One region of the Ruegeria sp. CG1 genome, then DNA from elsewhere that is predicted to be linked to it. Evidence: riboswitches for the same ligand, from Rfam matches in the RefSeq annotation. Region 1 holds a riboswitch; each other region holds the start of a gene.
The links. Region 1 has a riboswitch for cobalamin ahead of ACR0AU_RS12035 (DUF1636 family protein). Riboswitches for the same ligand answer to the same signal wherever they lie in the genome.
Positions count from the first base shown of each region.

Region 2: another riboswitch for cobalamin. It lies ahead of ACR0AU_RS06870 (DUF1636 family protein); the one in region 1 lies ahead of ACR0AU_RS12035 (DUF1636 family protein).
Region 3: another riboswitch for cobalamin. It lies ahead of ACR0AU_RS05930 (hypothetical protein); the one in region 1 lies ahead of ACR0AU_RS12035 (DUF1636 family protein).
Region 4: another riboswitch for cobalamin. It lies ahead of ACR0AU_RS08535 (energy-coupling factor ABC transporter permease); the one in region 1 lies ahead of ACR0AU_RS12035 (DUF1636 family protein).

Region 1 is NZ_JBQFRF010000003.1:509,764-514,310, reverse strand. It holds gene ACR0AU_RS12045 (glycosyltransferase family 2 protein) at 1-436, opposite strand, end outside; gene ACR0AU_RS12040 (NAD(P)-dependent oxidoreductase) at 551-1,537, opposite strand; cobalamin riboswitch at 1,643-1,849, shown strand; gene ACR0AU_RS12035 (DUF1636 family protein) at 1,935-2,315, shown strand; gene cobW (cobalamin biosynthesis protein CobW) at 2,312-3,367, shown strand; gene cobN (cobaltochelatase subunit CobN) at 3,373-4,547, shown strand, end outside.
Region 2 is NZ_JBQFRF010000002.1:237,544-242,090, reverse strand. It holds gene ACR0AU_RS06885 (iron ABC transporter permease) at 1-574, opposite strand, end outside; gene ACR0AU_RS06880 (ABC transporter substrate-binding protein) at 576-1,523, opposite strand; gene ACR0AU_RS06875 (ABC transporter ATP-binding protein) at 1,542-2,327, opposite strand; gene ACR0AU_RS06870 (DUF1636 family protein) at 2,324-2,680, opposite strand; cobalamin riboswitch at 2,783-2,990, opposite strand; gene ACR0AU_RS06865 (catalase family protein) at 3,249-4,316, shown strand; gene ACR0AU_RS06860 (peroxidase family protein) at 4,335-4,547, shown strand, end outside.
Region 3 is NZ_JBQFRF010000002.1:50,472-55,018, reverse strand. It holds gene ACR0AU_RS05940 (DNA polymerase III subunit gamma/tau) at 1-1,296, opposite strand, end outside; gene ACR0AU_RS05935 (phosphatase domain-containing protein) at 1,469-1,969, shown strand; gene ACR0AU_RS05930 (hypothetical protein) at 1,974-2,381, opposite strand; cobalamin riboswitch at 2,473-2,693, opposite strand; gene ACR0AU_RS05925 (alpha/beta fold hydrolase) at 2,815-3,672, shown strand; gene rsgA (ribosome small subunit-dependent GTPase A) at 3,709-4,547, opposite strand, start outside.
Region 4 is NZ_JBQFRF010000002.1:637,220-641,766, reverse strand. It holds gene ACR0AU_RS08545 (aminotransferase class V-fold PLP-dependent enzyme) at 1-1,096, opposite strand, end outside; gene ACR0AU_RS08540 (transglutaminase-like cysteine peptidase) at 1,354-1,593, shown strand; gene ACR0AU_RS08535 (energy-coupling factor ABC transporter permease) at 1,699-2,382, opposite strand; cobalamin riboswitch at 2,459-2,671, opposite strand; gene ACR0AU_RS08530 (L,D-transpeptidase) at 2,887-3,549, shown strand; gene ACR0AU_RS08525 (hypothetical protein) at 3,591-3,863, opposite strand; gene ACR0AU_RS08520 (MerR family transcriptional regulator) at 4,210-4,547, shown strand, end outside.

The DNA.
Region 1 (4,547 bases):
AAGTCTCAGGTACGGGTCGATCAACGAAATCGTTCTGACCCGCGTTTCCGAACATGCGCCAGCAGATCGAGATCGCGTCCGCCACGCCGCTGGCCTCAACGAGGCTTCTTATATCACTATTGGGCAAACGGATATTGATATACTCGTCCACATCCAAACTGAGAATCCAATCCGAAGACAGATAGCTTGGGTGATTCCGCGCAAGCGAAAATGCACGAACCTGAGGCGCAGCGCGCGGACCCAGTCTGTTTCGTTGGTGGTGAGCCCAGCCAAGCACTTGCAACCGGTCACCCATGGCATCGGTACCATCAGCGCAATCATTGGTATAAATCAGAATGTCATCAAAACCGATTGCGTGGTTGTAGGCCACCCAATCGATCATGAAAGGCCCTTCGTTTTTCATCGTTGTTACGATGAGAAAGGTCTCATTCGTCATAAGTTGTTCTCTTGCCTGTGCCGGTGTCGGACTCCTGTCGACCTATTTAGAATAGCACCAGAATTTTGTCCAACCAGGTCGCCAGACAGCCGCAATGCTTGCCGATTAATCTATCTACCGATTCTGTGGGATCACCTCATAACCCGGTTCTTCTGGCTCGTCGTCCAGCATCTCGCTTGGGAACCCTGGCGCCTGGATCTCCAGTCCGGTCGCGTCCTCTAGCCGCCTGATGATGTTCGGGGACAATTCACGCTCACCATATCGCGCGATACCATCTTCGAAAATCTTGATCATCAATGGGTTTATCTCAAGAGGAACTCCGGCACGGTCGGCGACCTCCTGAAACAGACCGATATCTTTTTTCACCAGGTCCATGGTGAAGGAAATATCGCGCGAGCCGTTCAGGATGACCTGACTTTCGGTCTCGTGCACGAAGGATGTGCCTGACGATATCTTAATCGCCTCATAGGTGGTTCCAAGGTCCATGCCGGCGGCCTTGGCTGTCACCAATGCCTCGGCGCAGGTGATCAGGTTGGCGGTAGCCAGATAATTGGTCAACACCTTCAGAACAGAGGCCGAGCCCAGATCGCCCGTGTGCAAAATGCGCCGCCCCATGGTGGTCAGGAATGGCAGGATACGTTCAAAAGTCTCACGATCACAGCCTGCGAAGATCGAGATATTACCCGTCGCTGCCCGGTGACATCCGCCGGAAACCGGGCAATCCACTGCAGCCCCGCCTCGTTCAATGACCATTGCGCCAAGGCGTTTGACTTCGGCTTCATCGGTGGTCGACATTTCCATCCAGATTTTGCCAGGGCCGACCTCTGGCAACATTTCCTGCATCACCGCATCCGAGGCCGCAGGAGAAGGCAAACAGGTTATCACCGCATCGCAATCACGCATCAGCTGCGCCGGACTTTTGGCGGCTTTGGCACCCTTGGCGACGAATTCGGTCACCAGATCCGGGTTCAGGTCATGAACCGTCAGATCGATACCGTTTCGTAGCAGCGATCCAGATAGCTTGCCCCCTACATTCCCCAGCCCGATAAACCCTACTTTCATGCGCGGTATCCTCCTGTTCGCATCTTGCTGCCATGCCAGCACGTCGTTGCAGAAGTATCATGCCGCCCAGCGACCCCGACAGGTCGCTTTTTATCCGCTTTTTCACGGATCGGCGCGACTCGCTTGACAAGCAACCCTGCCCTGCCGCATGTCCCTTTCGTTGGTGTCTGCGAGAGCAGATGAAAAGGGAATGCGTCAGCGGTTTTTGCCGTCAAACGCAGCCGCCCCCGCGACCGTGACCGGAGAGGGTGCCCAAAGCCACTGGCAGTATGGCCGGGAAGGCGGGACATCCGACAGAGGCCTCCTCTGACATCCGCAAGCCGGGAGACCTGCCAACGCCCGAAGATGAAACCGGACGGGGTGTTCCGGTGTGGGGCTGTGATCGGCCCGCATGAAACCCCGTCCCCCACGAAGAGGATTTGGGGGGATGAGAGACATGACCGAGACCGCACCGGTCGAACTGCTGGTTTGCACTACCTGCCGTCGCGGGCTGCCTGTCGAGGATGACGCCCAGCGCCCCGGCACGTTGCTGCACAAGGCGCTTGAACAGGCGGGCCTGCCCGAAGGCATTACCTTGAAAGCTGTGGAATGCCTGTCGAATTGCGATGAAGGCTGCTCGATCGTGCTACGCGGAGGACCGGATCGCTGGACTTTCGTGTATGAGCATCTGAACGAGATCGACCATGTTGAAACCATCGTCGAAGGCGCAGCCAAATACCTCGCCACCGAGGACGGTTTGGTCAAATGGCGCGAACGTCCCGAACATTTCCGCAAAAACTGTGCGGCCCGCATTCCCCCGATTGGAGCCCTGAAATGAGCAATCTCGAGAAACTCCCCGTCACTGTGATCACCGGCTTTTTGGGCTCGGGCAAAACCACACTGGTGCGCCATCTGATGCAGAACCCGCAGGGCAAGCGTCTGGCGGTGGTCGTCAACGAATTCGGCGATGTCGGCGTCGATGGCGATATCCTGAAGTCCTGCGCCATTCCTGATTGCCCGGCGGAAAACATCATGGAACTGGCCAATGGTTGCATCTGCTGCACCGTGGCCGATGATTTCATCCCGACCATTGAAGCCCTGATGGCACTAGAGCCGCGCCCCGATCACATCCTGATCGAAACCTCCGGTCTTGCCCTGCCAAAACCGCTGCTGAAGGCGTTCGACTGGCCCGATATCCGCTCGAAAATTACCGTCGATGGCGTGATTGCTCTGGCCGATGCCGAGGCCGTGGCCGCTGGTCGGTTCGCTCCGAATGTCGAGGCGGTGGATGCGCAACGCATGGCAGATGACTCGATTGATCATGAAACGCCCTTGTCCGAGGTGTTCGAGGATCAGATTTCCTGCGCCGACATCATTCTGCTGACCAAGCCCGATCTGGCTGGCCCGGAAGGCGTTGCGAAAGCGAAAGAGATCATCGCCGCCGAAGCGCCCCGCCCCATGCCCGTGGTCGAAGTGGCCGAGGGTGCCGTGGACGTCCGCGTCGTGCTGGGTCTAGAAGCCGCGGCCGAGGATGACATGGACGCGCGTCCCAGCCATCACGACGGCCATCACGATCACGAGCATGACGAATTCGAAAGCATCATCGTTGAACTGCCCGAGCAAACCGATCCGATTGATCTGGTCGCCAAGATTGAACGATTGGCCAACGAGTTGAATATCCTGCGCGTCAAAGGCTATGCCGCCGTTCAGGGCAAGCCCATGCGCCTACTGGTTCAGGCCGTCGGTGCGCGCGTGCGTCACCAATATGACCGCCTGTGGGAGCCCGGCGAAGACCGTCGCTCGCGCCTTGTGGTCATTGCCGAGCATGACGATATCAAAGAGGCCGAGATCCGGGATATCCTCGTGGGTGTAACCGAGGCTGCCGAGTAAGACCTATGCACGTCGTCTTCCGCGAAAGCCATGGGCTCGAAGAAACCGAGACCCCGACCGATCTGGGTCAGAGCCCGGCGGACCTGGTGGTGCTGTCCTTTTCCGACAGTGACCTTGGCGCTTTCGCGGCGGGATGGCATCGTGGAGGTGGGCCTGAAGGACGCATGCCAACGATGCGGCTGGCCAATCTGACGGCGCTGAAGCATCCCCTCTCAGTCGACACATATGTCGAGCAGACACTGGAGAGCGCAAAGGGCATCCTGATCCGTCTGATCGGTGGAGTGCCCTATTGGGCGTACGGCTTGCAGCAGGTTCTGGCGCTGGCGCAGGCCAAAGGGATTGCACTGGCCGTGCTGCCCGCAGACGGTCGCGAGGATACGCGGCTGGATGATTACTCTACCCTGCCTGTCTCGACCCTGCGGCGGCTGGCGCATCTGTGCGACACCGGCGGTGAGGTCGCGGCGCAGGCCGCTCTGGCGCAGATGGCACTGGCTGCGGGGTTGTATGCAGGTCCGGTCATGGGCGCGAAGACCATCCCTGAATGCGGCGCCTGGTGCCCAGATCACGGCGTGATCCCTACAGAAAACGCTCTGCCCGGTGATGCGAAACGTATCATCGTAACCTTCTATCGTGCTTATCTGACCTCGGCGGACACAGCCCCAATCGCAGCGCTGATCCGCAGCTTGCGCGCGCGAGGTTTTGAGGCCGTCGGCCTGTTTGCCCCGTCGCTCAAAGCACCAAATGTCGCCGATTGGCTGCGCGAGACTATTGTAGCGCTGAAGCCTTCGGCGATCGTCAACGCCACCTCATTCTCAGGCAAGGGCGCATCAGGCACCTCACCTCTCGATGTGGCAGAGGTGCCGGTCTTTCAGGTGGCGCTGGCCACCTCACGCCGCAAAGCGTGGGCCGAAGCGGAACGTGGCCTTTCACCAGCTGATCTTGCCATGCATGTGGTCCTTCCGGAAGTGGACGGGCGGATCAACGCGGGCATCGTATCCTTCAAAGAGCCGGGCAAACGCGACCCGCATCTCGAGTATTCTCGCTTCGCTCATCGGGCTGAACCCGAACGGATCGAAGCCATCATCAACCGCATCTCCGGCTGGCTGAACCTTCACGACAAACCCAAAGCGGAGCAGGTTCCGGCGCTGGTACTATCGACCTATCCCGGCAAAGACTGGCA
Region 2 (4,547 bases), on a different contig from region 1:
GGCCCAGCCCCCCCAGCATCCAGAAGATGACAGAATGGGCGGCGCGGCTATCGCCGGCGAAAATCAGATAGTTGGTTATGGCCGAAAACAAAAACGACACAGCCAGACCCGCAAGGATCAGCTTTTCCGGTGCGCTGGTGCGAAGCCCATGAACCAGCGCCAGCACGATGCCCGACGCCACAAGACCGCCGCAAAAGGCAGCCAGAGGCAGAGTCCAGAAACCCAGAATATCTCCGGTCACGGTAATTACAAACACCGCCCCCGCTGCCGCACCCGAGGACAGGCCGAACAGAAATGGATCGGCAAGGTCATTACGTGTGGTCGTTTGCAGCACCACGCCAACGATGCCCAGCCCAGCACCGATCACGGCTGCAAACAACGCGCGGGGCAATCGCAGGTCGAATACGATCCTATGCAGCGGCGACATCTCTCCGTCCTGCAACCCGGTACCGCGCAATATCGCGGTGAAGGTGTCGGACAAAGGAATCGAGGTTGTGCCGTAGATCGTGGAAATCAGCAAAAGGGCGGTCAGAACGACCGCCCCCAGCAACAACGTCAGGCCCAGTCGGCCCATATTAGCTCTGACCCGAATGCATCGCGCGCGCCATCTTCGAGATCGCTTCGATATTTGCCGGTCCCGGCGTTAGCTCTTCGTAGCGCAATCCGATCCAGCGTTCGTTCTTGACGGCATCAGTCTGCGACATGACGGGATGTTCCTGCAGGAACTTGAAGGTGTCCTCGGCACCATTGCCGGTCTGATAATCCAACAAAACCAGGAATTCCGGGTTCGATGCGGCAACGGCCTCCCACGAAGTGCGGCCCCAGCTCGTGTCCATGTCATGAGTGACGTTTTCACCACCGGCGGCTGTGATCATCGCGTCGGGAATCGCGAATTTACCGGCGGTAAACGGAGCATCTGCAGGACCATCCAGAAGAAAGACGCGGGGCTTGGGCAGTTCAGCAGTCTTGGCTTCGATCGCTGCCAGCTGCTCTTTCCAGCCCGAGACCAGAGCCTCGGCCTTGTCTTCGACTTGCATCACCTTGCCCAAGCGCAACACATCGCCAAACAGAAGATCCATGCTGGCTTCGGGGCGATCCTTGTCCAGATGGACACAGCTTTCCGTTAGAACCAAGGTCTTGATTCCGAACGGTTCCAATGTATCTGGGGTCACATCACCACCCGGCTTCATGCCATAGTACCAACCGGCAAAGAACAGGTCGGGTTCAACCGCCACCAAGTTTTCGACGGTCGGATATTTCGGCGCAAGCTCGGGGATGTCGCCGCGCAGGGCATCAAAATCAGGGCTGGTCTTGTACCAGCCGGTGATGCCGGTCAGGCCGACGATCTTGTCCTGCAGACCCAATGCAAAAGCCATATCGGTCATGTTCATGTCATGCACAACCAGGCGCTCGGGCGCGGTATCAAAAACCAGCGGTTCGCCGCAGTTGTCTACGGTGACTTCTTGCGCAGCAGCACCGCTTGCCATGGCGGTGGCCAACGCCACGGGCCAGATGTATTTCATCTCAGTGTGTTCCTTCGACTAAGTTGAGATTGTGGTTCTTCGAATATCAAGCGCCGGGATCACGCGGCCTTCGTGGAGAAAGCAGAGGAAATCAACGCCGAAAGTTTCGCGGACTCTTTCGGGTGTCAGCACCTTGTCCACCGATCCAAACTCGATCATGCGGGTCGATTTCATCAGCGCCACGTGTGTGGCGAATTCGGGGATCATGACCAGATCGTGTACGATCATGACCACGGTGATCCCAAGCTCGGCGACCAAAGACAGCATCCGCCCTTTTGCATCAGGATCCAGATGGTTGGTCGGTTCGTCCAGAAACAGCAACGAAGGGTTCTGCGCCAAAGCACGTGCGATATGGGCACGCTGACGTTCGCCTCCGGACAGTTGGGCCATGCGCTTGTCCGCGAGATTGGCGAGACCGGTCAGGTCTAAAATCCGGTCCAGCTCTTGCGCTTGGCCTTCGGCAGAGCGGTCCGCACGGATGGGTATTTGCCCCAGCGCAACATAATCGCGTAACGCCAAGCGTCCATCGGGCAGTTCCTGCTGACCTACCACTGCAATCATGCGCGCACGCTCTTTGGCCGTGAGCTTTTTCAGACTGCGTCCTTTGATCCGAACATCACCAAGTGCCAGCGGCTCAGCGCCGCACAACAGATTGAGAAGCGTCGTTTTCCCCGCCCCGTTCGGGCCGGCGATGGCTAGAATGGAACCCTCGTACAACTCGAACGAGACGCCCTGCAACAGGACATCTCCGGTAAGGGCATAATACTCAAGGTTTTCGGCAATCAGAAAGGGTGGCAACGTCATTGCGATGCCCCCTGTTCGATCCGCGGCATGCGCGAGAGGGTTTTATTGAACAACGCCTGCGGGCGATCAGTGGCATTTGTCCAGCCATCCGGGCTTTCACGATACTGCGCTGCAAACTCAGCCAGCGCCTGCACCTCATCCGCGGTCTGAATGCCACCAAAAAGGTATTGCGCCTTTCCTACGGCCTGGAACCCAACCGTTCTGGGACTATCGCAGCCTGCCATGCAAGACGACGCGCGGATCGCAAAACTGCGATGTAATTTCCCAGTCAACGCATTGCAAATTTCATCAAGGGGCAGCCCTTCAGTGCAGCTTTCGCAGACTAGAATGAAATGATCAGGCGTATCTGGCATGGTCCACTCCACTTGTTTCCAAGCGCATGCGGAAGCTGCCGACAATGTAAACACGCGATTGACGCGCCATCAAAGCCTCCTTCCAGGACGCCCCGCCCCGAGTTGGTTAAACATCTGATGGCAGGTCTCCTGACTTGCGGGTCCGCGCTCGGCCAACCTTCCCGACCCTGTGGACCAGTGGCTGTTTGGCCTTGCTCACCGCTTACAGTTGCGGGGGCAGTTACGGAATTGGCACCTTTTGGCAAACCTCACCGTATTCCCTTTTCATCCCGCGGCAACACCACCGGGAACCATCAATCGATTGAGTGCCCGAGAACACCGGACACGTCAATGATAAAGTCGAAGGCGCCCAACTCTGGTCGAGGATCGAGCGCGGGCAACCACGTGTCCGTAGCACCAACCGAATGGGTTGGGCTGCGCGCCGAATTTGTCTGGCCACGGCTGTCCATAGTTGGTGTGTTTGGAAATTAGACAATCTGAGGTAAGCTGAACAAATTTAGAGGTTTAGCTTTGTCAGCGCCTTACCCCTGTTTGATCATTGCCTGGGTTTATCCAAGGAGACGGTTCTTTGACGCATGTTTCGCAAAACGCATTGCCGCCGGATATTGTTGATGATGTCATTGACCACAATCTCGAGGCCGTTGCACGGTGGAAAGGCCATCGCTTAAGGGCTCAGCATGGGCGCAGTCACGGGTGCGTGGCTGCAACATTCACCGTCAGAAACGATCTACCAGAACAGTTCCGTCACGGCCTGTTTGAACAGCCCGCAGACTATACAGCCGCACTTCGCTTTTCCAACGGCGCGCATCTGGATGACCGGAAATCGGATGCCCACGGGATGGCGATCAAGCTTTTTGACGTGCCAGGCCCCAAGCTGATCGACGCCGAAGCACTTGCACATCTGGGGACCACACAACTCAGCGACGAGTTCGATTTTGTATTGGTCGATCAGGATGTGTTTCCCAGCTATGTCCCCGATGAATATGAGCGATTGGGCAGGCTTGTCGCCACATTACAAGCGGTCCAGCACGCGATCAAAGGGCGACGAAAATGGAGCCTTAGGTTGATCATCAAAGGGCTGCGCGCAGGATTTCGAGCCTTCCTCACTCGTGAAGGCAAGCGTCAGTTTCGCGTCGCGAGTGATTTTGCCTCGAACTATATGCACTCGCCTTTTGAGGTCCATTTCTGGTCGACAACACCGTATCGGCTGGGCCCCGATCTAACAGTCCGATACCTAGCCCGCAGCGCTAAACCAAAAATTCCGGCACATCCGGTAGACGACCCAGATGGGATCGGGCAGTGTTTGCGGCAAGACGTGGCCGATGGAGATAATCACTTCGAGCTGTGTGTGATTGAGCCCCCGCGCCCGGCCGACGAATTCGATGTGCTAGACAATCGCATCCGGTGGGCATGCGATCCGCAACCAGATGCACCTCTTGATCCGTACCATCATACCGTCACGCCCGTGGCGGATATCACGATTCCCAAAGGTGCAGAATTTGATCCGCAGAATGGCGACGCGATGAGCTTCTCGCCCTGGCGTGTCACGGCAGATCACGAACCTTTAGGACCGATTAATGCGATCCGGCTCAGAACCTATCTGAGCCTGGCCCGCGCCCGGTTCCCGAATCGATGACCAAACGGAGATGTATTGATGCTGGACGTTGATGATCTGATCAAACTCGGATTCAAGATCTCCCCACCCGTTACGAGCTATTTAGCCGCGATCAGGCTTGCAAACGCCGCGAAGATCCACCGACCGCGGCCCTATACGATGGGCGCAGACTACACGACATGGCCCGGCGTGTTTTCCCATCGCTGGATCGGTCGGCATACAACGCCAGAAGACCTCTCACCCGTCCTGCCG
Region 3 (4,547 bases), on a different contig from region 1:
GGCTGTTGGCCCGCCTGCGTTGCCGCCGATTCCCGATGCGGCATAGGCCGGTCGGGCCACATCCTGTGGCGCGGAAAGAGTATGTCCAGGCGCACCGATTCCCTTGCCGGGGCCACCATCGGGCGGCGGAGGCGTATCTTGCAGACGCTTGATCAGCTCCTCCGGGCTAGGTAAGTCGGCCACATGGGTCAGGCGGATCACGGCCATTTCCGCAGCCATCATCGCGTTGGGTGCGGCGGAAACTTCCTCGAGCGCTTTCAGCAGCATTTGCCACATGCGTGTAAGGACTCGCATGGGCAGAGCCTCGGCCATTTGTTGACCTCGGGCGCGTTCGTCGGGGGAAACAGTGGGATCTTCGGCGGCATCCGGGGTGATCTTGACCACCGAAACCCAATGCGTGATTTCAGCCAGATCGCGTAAGACGGCGAGTGGATCAGCCCCTTCGGCATATTGCCCGCTCAGCTCGGTCAACGCGCCTGCAGCATCGCCGCGCAGGATCATATCCATCAGATCCAGCACCCGGCCCCGATCGGCCAGCCCCAGCATCGCGCGCACCTGATCCGCGCTGGTTTCACCGGCCCCGTGCGAGATCGCCTGATCCAGCAGTGAGGTCGCATCCCGCGCCGATCCCTCGGCGGCCCGGGTGATCAACGATAACGCATCCTCGGCAATCTGTGCCCCTTCGGCACCTGCAATCTTGCGCAGCAGTCCGATCATATCCTCCGGCTCGATCCGGCGCAGATCAAAGCGCTGGCAACGGGACAGGACGGTCACCGGGACCTTGCGAATCTCGGTGGTAGCAAAGATGAACTTCACGTGTTCGGGGGGTTCTTCCAGCGTCTTGAGCAGCGCGTTAAAAGCGCTGGTCGACAGCATGTGAACCTCGTCGATGATATAGATCTTGTAGCGCGCGGATGCAGCGCGATAGCGTACGCTGTCTATGATCTCGCGGATGTCATTGACACCGGTGCGGCTGGCGGCGTCCATCTCCATCACGTCGACATGGCGGCCCTCCATGATAGCCACGCAATGTTCACATTGACCGCAGGGTTCGGTTGTAGGGCCGCCGCTGCCATCGGGACCGATGCAGTTCATACCCTTGGCTATGATCCGAGCGGTCGTCGTCTTGCCGGTACCGCGGATACCGGTCATTATGAAGGCCTGCGCGATCCGGTCCGCCTCGAAGGCGTTTTTCAGAGTGCGCACCATGGCGTCCTGACCGACCAGATCGGCAAAGGTTTCGGGGCGGTATTTGCGGGCAAGAACCTGGTAGGCGGGGCTGGGCGTCTCGGTCATGTCTGCTCTGTCGGATTCGCGTTACGCCGCAGCGTAGAGGCCCCCGCCGCCCGCGTCCACAGCCAGCCGGGACGATTTTCATTTTGGAATGCGTGGGTATGCGGCTAAAATCCACTCTATTCTATTTACTGGACCAGTATGTTGTTGGGTGAAGTTTGTTTGGGGGGAGATTATGTCGCAACTGGTGGTTTATGCGTTGCAGGTTGGCGGAGGCACCTTGGCCTTGTCCTCGATGCCTGGGCGTGGAGGAACGTATACAGAAGACCTTGATCTTATCGCAGACTGGAAGCCCGGGCTTGTGATCTCGATGACGACTGAGGTCGAGATGATTCAGGATGGTGCGCGGAATTTTGGCGCTGATATTCAGGGGCGTGCCAGCAGATGGGTGCATTTGCCGATCGAAGATTTTGGCACGCCACCCAAAGAGATTTTGGACCGCTGGCCCCGCGTTGGCGCGACCGCACGTCAGGCGTTGTCAGGTGGTGGCCGTGTACTAGTGCATTGCCGTGGTGGCTGTGGCCGATCCGGGATGGTGGTTCTGCGTCTGATGGTTGAATGCGGTGAACGGCCTGAGGCGGCATTGAAGCGATTGCGTACGGTGCGTCCTTGCGCAGTCGAGACAAATGCCCAGATGCTTTGGGCCGTTGAACCGGCCCGTGTTCAAGCCGTTTGACGGCTTAGATACCAACATGTGGCGAGATTTCGCCACCGTTGTGCTGCACCAGAAGCGAAGCCTCAAGCATGGCGCAAGGAGGATTCCTTAGCAGGTCTGCGGGTAGGCTGCGGTACTCGGTTCCGAACATCATGTCTGCGTAGTCATCCAGCCGGCCGGTATCGATTTCAGGATCGGTTCCGCAGAATACACGTATCTGGTCGCATTGGGCGCGAAAGCGGGCGGTGCATCCTTCCGGGCAGTGCGACAGATCTATGGTGCCTTCAATCTCAAACTCAGTTTTCGTGACCGGTTTTGTGGCGGACATGGTCTGCGTCAGAGCCCGCGCCATCTGTGCCAATGCGGGGCAGGGCGCGCCAGTACGTTGGCACACGGTCGCCGCGAATTCGTGTGTTTTGGTCTTCCAGATCATCAATGCGCCCTCCGCGCGCAAGGCGAGGGCGTGGCACAGGTTGGTCGTTGCGGAGCACGATCAAACCCGTCCCGGACACCCCGCCCGAGTTTCGGTTCTACATCCGATGGCAGGTCTCCTGACTTGCGGGTCATCGCTTTGCCGACCTTCCCAGCCTTCAAAGCCAGTGGTATCTCGGCATTGCTCTCCGCTTACAGTTGCGGGGGCAGTCTCGGACTAGGTTCTTTCCGGATTTATTCGGGCAGAACCGCACCGTGTTCCCTTTTCATCCCGGCCCGATTGGGCGCGAGAACCATCGCGACATGGCTAGCGGCTGCGCCGTGCCCGAGTCAAGAAGATTGCGTCAGGCAAGTGACGTATGGTCCAGTCACGTCAACCTTGACTTGAGGCGCTTCGGGTGAACTGATCAGTTCAGTCGGTATTGGAGGGCACCATGTTGGACACGCAGCAGGCGGTTGTGACCGAGGATTTTCAAATCCCGTCCGGCCCGGCAATGTTGTCGGCGCGGCTTTACCGTCCGGTTGCCGACCCCGAAAAGGTGGTCGTCATAAACGGTGCGACTGGGGTGCCGAGGGATTACTATCAGTACTTCGCCCGATGGCTCGCCGAAGAACAGGGCATGGCCTGCCTGACTTACGATTACCGGGATTTTGGTCACTCTTTGGTGGGTTCGCAAAAGCGGTCAAATGTCACCATGGCCGATTGGGCGTTGATCGACATTCCAGCCGCCCGGGCCGAGATGCGCCGACGGTTTCCGCAGGCCAAGCTATGGAGCATCGGTCATTCCTTGGGCGGAATGTTTGGCCCGATCCAACCCGATATCGATCAGATTGACAGGATGATCTGTGTCTGTTCGGGTCTGGTAACGCTGGCGGATCACCCTTGGCCTTATCGCGCTTTGGCGGCGTTGTTCTGGTATGGTCACGCGCCGCTGGTGGTCAAGGCGCTTGGCTACCTGCCCGGGCGGTTGGTCGGGTTTGGATCGGACCTGCCTGCCCAAGTCTATTGGCAATGGCGCAAATGGTGCACCGCCCCCAAAAGCTATGTGCCAGAGATCGGCACGACACTGCCCGCCGCCCGCTGGAAAGACTTGGGCAAACGTGTCGATCTGTTTACCTTCGCAGATGATGAAATGGTGCCGCCGGATGCTGTCTGGCGTCTTGCCGATCTCTATGGACCCAAAGCCGGGCGCCATCTGCTTGCACCAAGCGAATTCGGAGTGTCCAAGATCGGCCATATCGGTGCATTCGCAAGACGGAATGCGGCAGTCTGGCCTAGGCTGATCGCCTGATAGCGCTGGGCACCGGTAGGTCGGTGCCCAGCTTCGTTATAGCCCTTTACGGGATTTTTTCTCGTGCATCACGCTGCGCACCATCTTGCCGAAAGCCTTGTCACGGGCGCGGGCCTGCGCCACCGAAGCGGAATTGTGTTGGTCTTCGCGCCGCAGCTTGCGCCAGCGGTCCAGCCGCGCGGGATCAAGCGTACCAGCGTCGATTGCCGCCTGCACCGCACATCCGGGCTCAGACTCGTGCTGACAATCCGAGAAGCGGCAATCCAGGCTGAGGTCTGAGATGTCCGAAAATACCTCATCCAACCCCTCCTGCGCATCCAGCAGACGCAACGCGCGCATGCCGGGCGTATCGATCAGCCAGCCGCCATTGCGCATGCGATGCAAGGCGCGTGCAGTTGTTGTGTGCCTGCCGCGCGCATCGTCTTCGCGAATACCTGCGGTGGCCTGATCCTGCCCCGTCATCCCGTTGGCGAGCGTCGTTTTCCCAACGCCGGATGATCCAAGCAAGGCGCTGGTTTGTCCTTTCGGACACCACGACAGAACTTGTTCGAGATCGCCGTGATCCAGCGCGTTGACCGCAAGTACCGTCAGAAACGGGGCGAGCGATTGGGCTTGATCTACATAAAGGCTCGGATCATCGCACATGTCCGATTTGGTCAGAACGACCACCGGATAGCAGCCTGCCTGATGCGCCAGCGCAAGATACCGCTCCAATCGTGGCATATTGAAATCGGCGTTGCAGGAACTGACGATGAACAGCACATCAACATTTGCAGCAATCAGCTGCGCCGCTGCCCCTGTACCTGCGGCCCGGCGCTGCAGCAGGCTGCGCCGGTCCAGCACTCGGCGTATGCGTTTGTTTTCATCCGCCAGAA
Region 4 (4,547 bases), on a different contig from region 1:
CTTGTTCGTTCAGTTGCTTGACCACATCGACCGACGGCACGCCCTCGACCTGCAGTGACACCAGTCCCTCGCGTGCTGGGTTATCGACACCGCCCAGAATGGTCACCTTCTCCATCTCGGCCAGCCCGGGCAGGTTGCCGGTTCCGCGGATCATCGCATCAGTCAACGCTTTTTCCTGCTCATGGATCGCCTCTCCGGCAGCGACGAATTTTGCGCGCCGGTCGGTGGCGTCGCTGACCTGTGCGCCCAGCCATTCGAAATAGCTGATTACGTCAGACATTGTAGCGTAAGAGCCGGTATCACGCGTCCCCATTTCCCAATTGTCGGCGGGGCCGTCGATCAAGCTGTTATGTGGCAGCTTGGTCAGCCGGTCAGAAATCCAGGCCACCCCGTAACCATGGCGCGAGAACACCTTGTAAGGCGAGATCACATAGCCATCGACATCATAGGCGGTCAGGTCGATCCGGCCATGCGCGGCGTGCTGGATACCGTCGATTATGATGAAGCAATTGGGCGCAACGGCGCGGATCTCGGCAGCCACAGCCGCTACATCCACGCCCATACCGGTCACCGGCGAGGTGTGCACGATAGTCGCAACCTTTGTGTCCGGCGTTACCTGCGCCGCATAAGCATCTGCGGTGACGGTGCCTGTGGCGTCGTCATGGACCACCAGAACATGATCTTGCCCGGCCACCCCGGCCCAACGCGCGCAAGCGCTTCGGGTCGCGGGATGTTCCAGCGTTGTGCCAAGCACCCGACCGGTGCCTGTGCCCAGACAGGCGTTCATTATCAAACGAAACAGCAGCTCGGTCCCGCTTTCGCCGACAAAGAACTGGCCACCGGGGGCGTTCATGAACACGGCCATATCTTCTTTGGCCTTGTTGATTACCCGCACCAGTTCGTGACTTCCCGGGTTGTCGCGGCCCTGATTGTCAGGGATCGCAGCATAAGCCTGCGAGGTGCCCACAACCGAATTCAGCGTCAGCGCCCCACCCGCGTTTTCAAAGAAAATACGCGGTCCCTGCTGCGGGCAGTGGTCAACCTGCGCAAATCGGGCACGGATTTGTTCAAGCAATTCTGGAGTGATCTTGGTCATCGGGAACCATTCCTGCGAAAATGTCATTCTGGCAAGATATATGCGCCCTTTTGCAAAACTACTCACAAAAAAACTTGGGGCATTGTGGGTGGAAATTGAGACCATCGAGCCAAGAGAACTCAGCCACAAGAGCAATATGGTTCGCGAATTTCAATTTCGTCGGCCCGATCACACCCTCACGCATGCCTTCGCTTGGTTGAGAAACCGCTGGTCAGGCCGACGGTTTGTAACCTGAGCGTTGTTCTAGAGACATCGCCTTGCAAAAGAAATTTGAGCTAATGCAGAACGGCTTGGACCCTGCGAAGCTACTGATTGCTACCGTCTTGGACACCAATCGCAGTGGCCATGCTGTTCTAGTTTGTCGCTCGAGTGATGGCGATTTGATTCTGGACAGTGTCACCAACAGGATCAAATCGTGGAAGGAAACGAGGTATCTTTTCCTACGAATACAGGACCCAAATCACCCTGATCGTTGGGTGCAGGTTTCTAGCTGCTAAAAACAATGTGGCGCGCCCTAGAGACGCGCCACAATAAAATTTTGGTCCTGCGACTACTGGTTGTTTCGCGGCAACCCAAGTTTAGGACACCGCTTCAAACTTTGGTCAAGCTTTCGCAGCGTTGTACAAACGCGGAGTCACCAGACCTGTACTGTTCAAACCGCGCATTGCCTTGGCTGCCGCAAGCACTGCCAGATCAGCAATCGGCTCAATGACAATTACCAGCATATAAGCGCCGCCAAAGGACAGAACCGACGCCATGGTTTCTGCGCCGAAACCCTGGCCGTAGAAGGCCCAGAACCCAACCCATGCGACTACTCCTCCCTGATACGTCGCACTTAGGGCAAGAGCTTGGCCATATTTGAGGTCAACATATGCTGTGCCGGGTGCGATGATGCGGCTGGCCAGTGCCTGTAGCGCAAATAGCGGCACCAGCAGAGTGGTCAGGTTGATGAAGTACTGCGGAAGATCGAACGGGGCAAAAAACACACCCTGAATCAGGAGACCAGCTGCCAATCCAAAAGCCGCGGGTGCAGCACCGAGAAGCAGAAACAGCGTCGACCCCAGGATGAAGTGGACTTCAGAGACACCAACCGGGAAATGCGGCAGGACTTCGAAGAAAAGGAAAACCCCAACGGTGGCGAGCACCGAGCGCATAACAAAAGATGCAGGTCCATTCGCACGCAATGTGGAAAACGTTTCTTTCGCTGCGTAAGTAGCCGCACCTGCGGCGGTAACATAGGAAAGCGCGATTTTGGCACCATTCACGATGCCCGGTTCGATATGCATGTTCTTTCTCCCTACCGCCTCACCCGGCGGCTTGTCAGGTTGAATCGACCGTAAGGCCGACAGGTTCAGTCTGGGCATAGCCCGGCGCTTTACGGCAGGTCTCCTGACTCGCGGGTGCTCGCTCCGCCAACCTTCCCGGTTCCATTACGAACCAGTGGTGTCTTGGCATCGCTCTCCGCTCACAGTTGCGGGGGCAGTTACGGAATTGGCGCCATTGAAAACACCGAACCGTATTCCCTTTTAATCCTTTTGGCTTCCGCCATCAGGAACCGAAAACAAATCACCGCTACAATGGCGGCTTCGCCTGTGTCAATTGTCTTTGCGACCTATTCCAATGTAAACTCGACCGAAGCAGGATTCACGCAACCGGTCACGTGATCAACTGGGTAAACCAAGCGTTACCTGAAACCTCTTGAAGCTCTAGCTGCTAGAGGCTTTAAGATTCGAATTAATTCGCGATAGTGCGATCCAAATACGTTAAACTTGTGAACCAGGACGAGACCTATGCTTACAAGGCGCCATTTCATTCAATCCACCACAGCGCTGTTCTCAGCGTCTGCGGCCAGTCCATTGATCGCCAAAACCTGGCCAACCGCATCGCAGAAGACCTATTGGGACAGTCAGGTCACGCCAATTGGTTACGATCCAATGACCTCAAATCCGTGGGGTGTTCACGACCGTTTTTTACCAAGACGCGTCGCGGCAAATGATGGTTTGGTTCCAGGTGACATCCATGTCGATGCCGTCGCACGATATCTTTATCATATCGAAGAAGGCGGGACCGCAATGCGCTATGGCGTAGCGATCGCGCGCGGGAACCTTTACGAGCCCGGCACCTATGTTATCCGCCGAAAGGTCGAATGGCCACACTGGACACCAACCGCTTCAATGATCGAGCGCAACCCCGAATACGCGGAATTCCGGAATGGCATGGAGCCCGGGCCGAATAATGCTCTCGGCTCTCGTGCCCTTTATCTATACGTTGGAGACCGAGACACATATCTCAGAATTCACGGCACGCCTGAGCCAAGAAGCATCGGCGGTCGCGCAAGTTCTGGATGTGTGCGAATGATCATGGCTCATATCAATGACCTCTACCCAAACGTGAAAACCGGCTCGACCGCTTTCCTATACTCTGCCGAAGATAGCGTCACAGCCCGCTCATGAATATTGGGCAGCGTACATGGACGTCGCTGCCCTCATTTCGATCAGGCGTCGCGCGCAATGCAGATCGGAGCGCCATTCGTCGCGCGCAATGGTACCAATGTCGTCTCGACGGGTCCGCTGTGCTCATACCAAAAGCAATTGTCTTCGGGCAGGAGGCGCGCTGTGGTCAAATCCTGCGCCGGCCCTGCCAGCGCTACGACCGAATCTGGCACGTTGCCTGGTTCAAGTGCTTTGCTTTTGGCCCCGGTGAACTGGGCTGAACAACCAGCCGTAATCGAGACTAACGTGATGGTAATTGCGATCCGTTTCTGCATTGATCTGTTCCAAATTTTTTGCGTCATCTGCAATTAGATTGCATCCACACGGCCGGCCCGCAAGACGAAATGAACTAACAATATCGCAGGCAAAGAACCCGGATGAAAAAAATATAAAAGGTATTGAAGCTCTAGTCACTGTAGGAACTATTTACAAAGGACCATAGAGATTCTTGAGGTCCAATCATGTCATCCGATACCCAAAGCCACGACCATGGCCACGAAAACAAACATGGTCACCACGCATGCGGTAGCGGCTGGGTGTCACAGGCCCACCGGCCGGAAGGTGCTATTGTGCGGTGCCAACTCGAACCTACATAAGCTGTAACTTTGTAAGGAGACCCAGATGCTGACGATCGGAACGCTTGGAAAAAAGACCGGAACCAAGGTTCAGACTATCCGCTACTACGAGCATATCGGACTTATGCCGGAACCGGGGCGCACCGAAGGTGGCCAGCGGCGTTATCGCCATACCGAACTGGATCGTCTGGCTTTTATCCGTCACGCCCGCCAACTGGGGTTTTCGCTTCAGGCAATACGCGAACTGCTTGATTTGTCCGACGATCCAGATCGCCCATGTCATGAAGCTGACAGTATTGCGCGCCGACAACTCAAACAGATTGAGCAAAGAATGGCACGGCTGGAAGCGTTACGGAACGAGCTGGAGCGCATGGTGCATGAAAG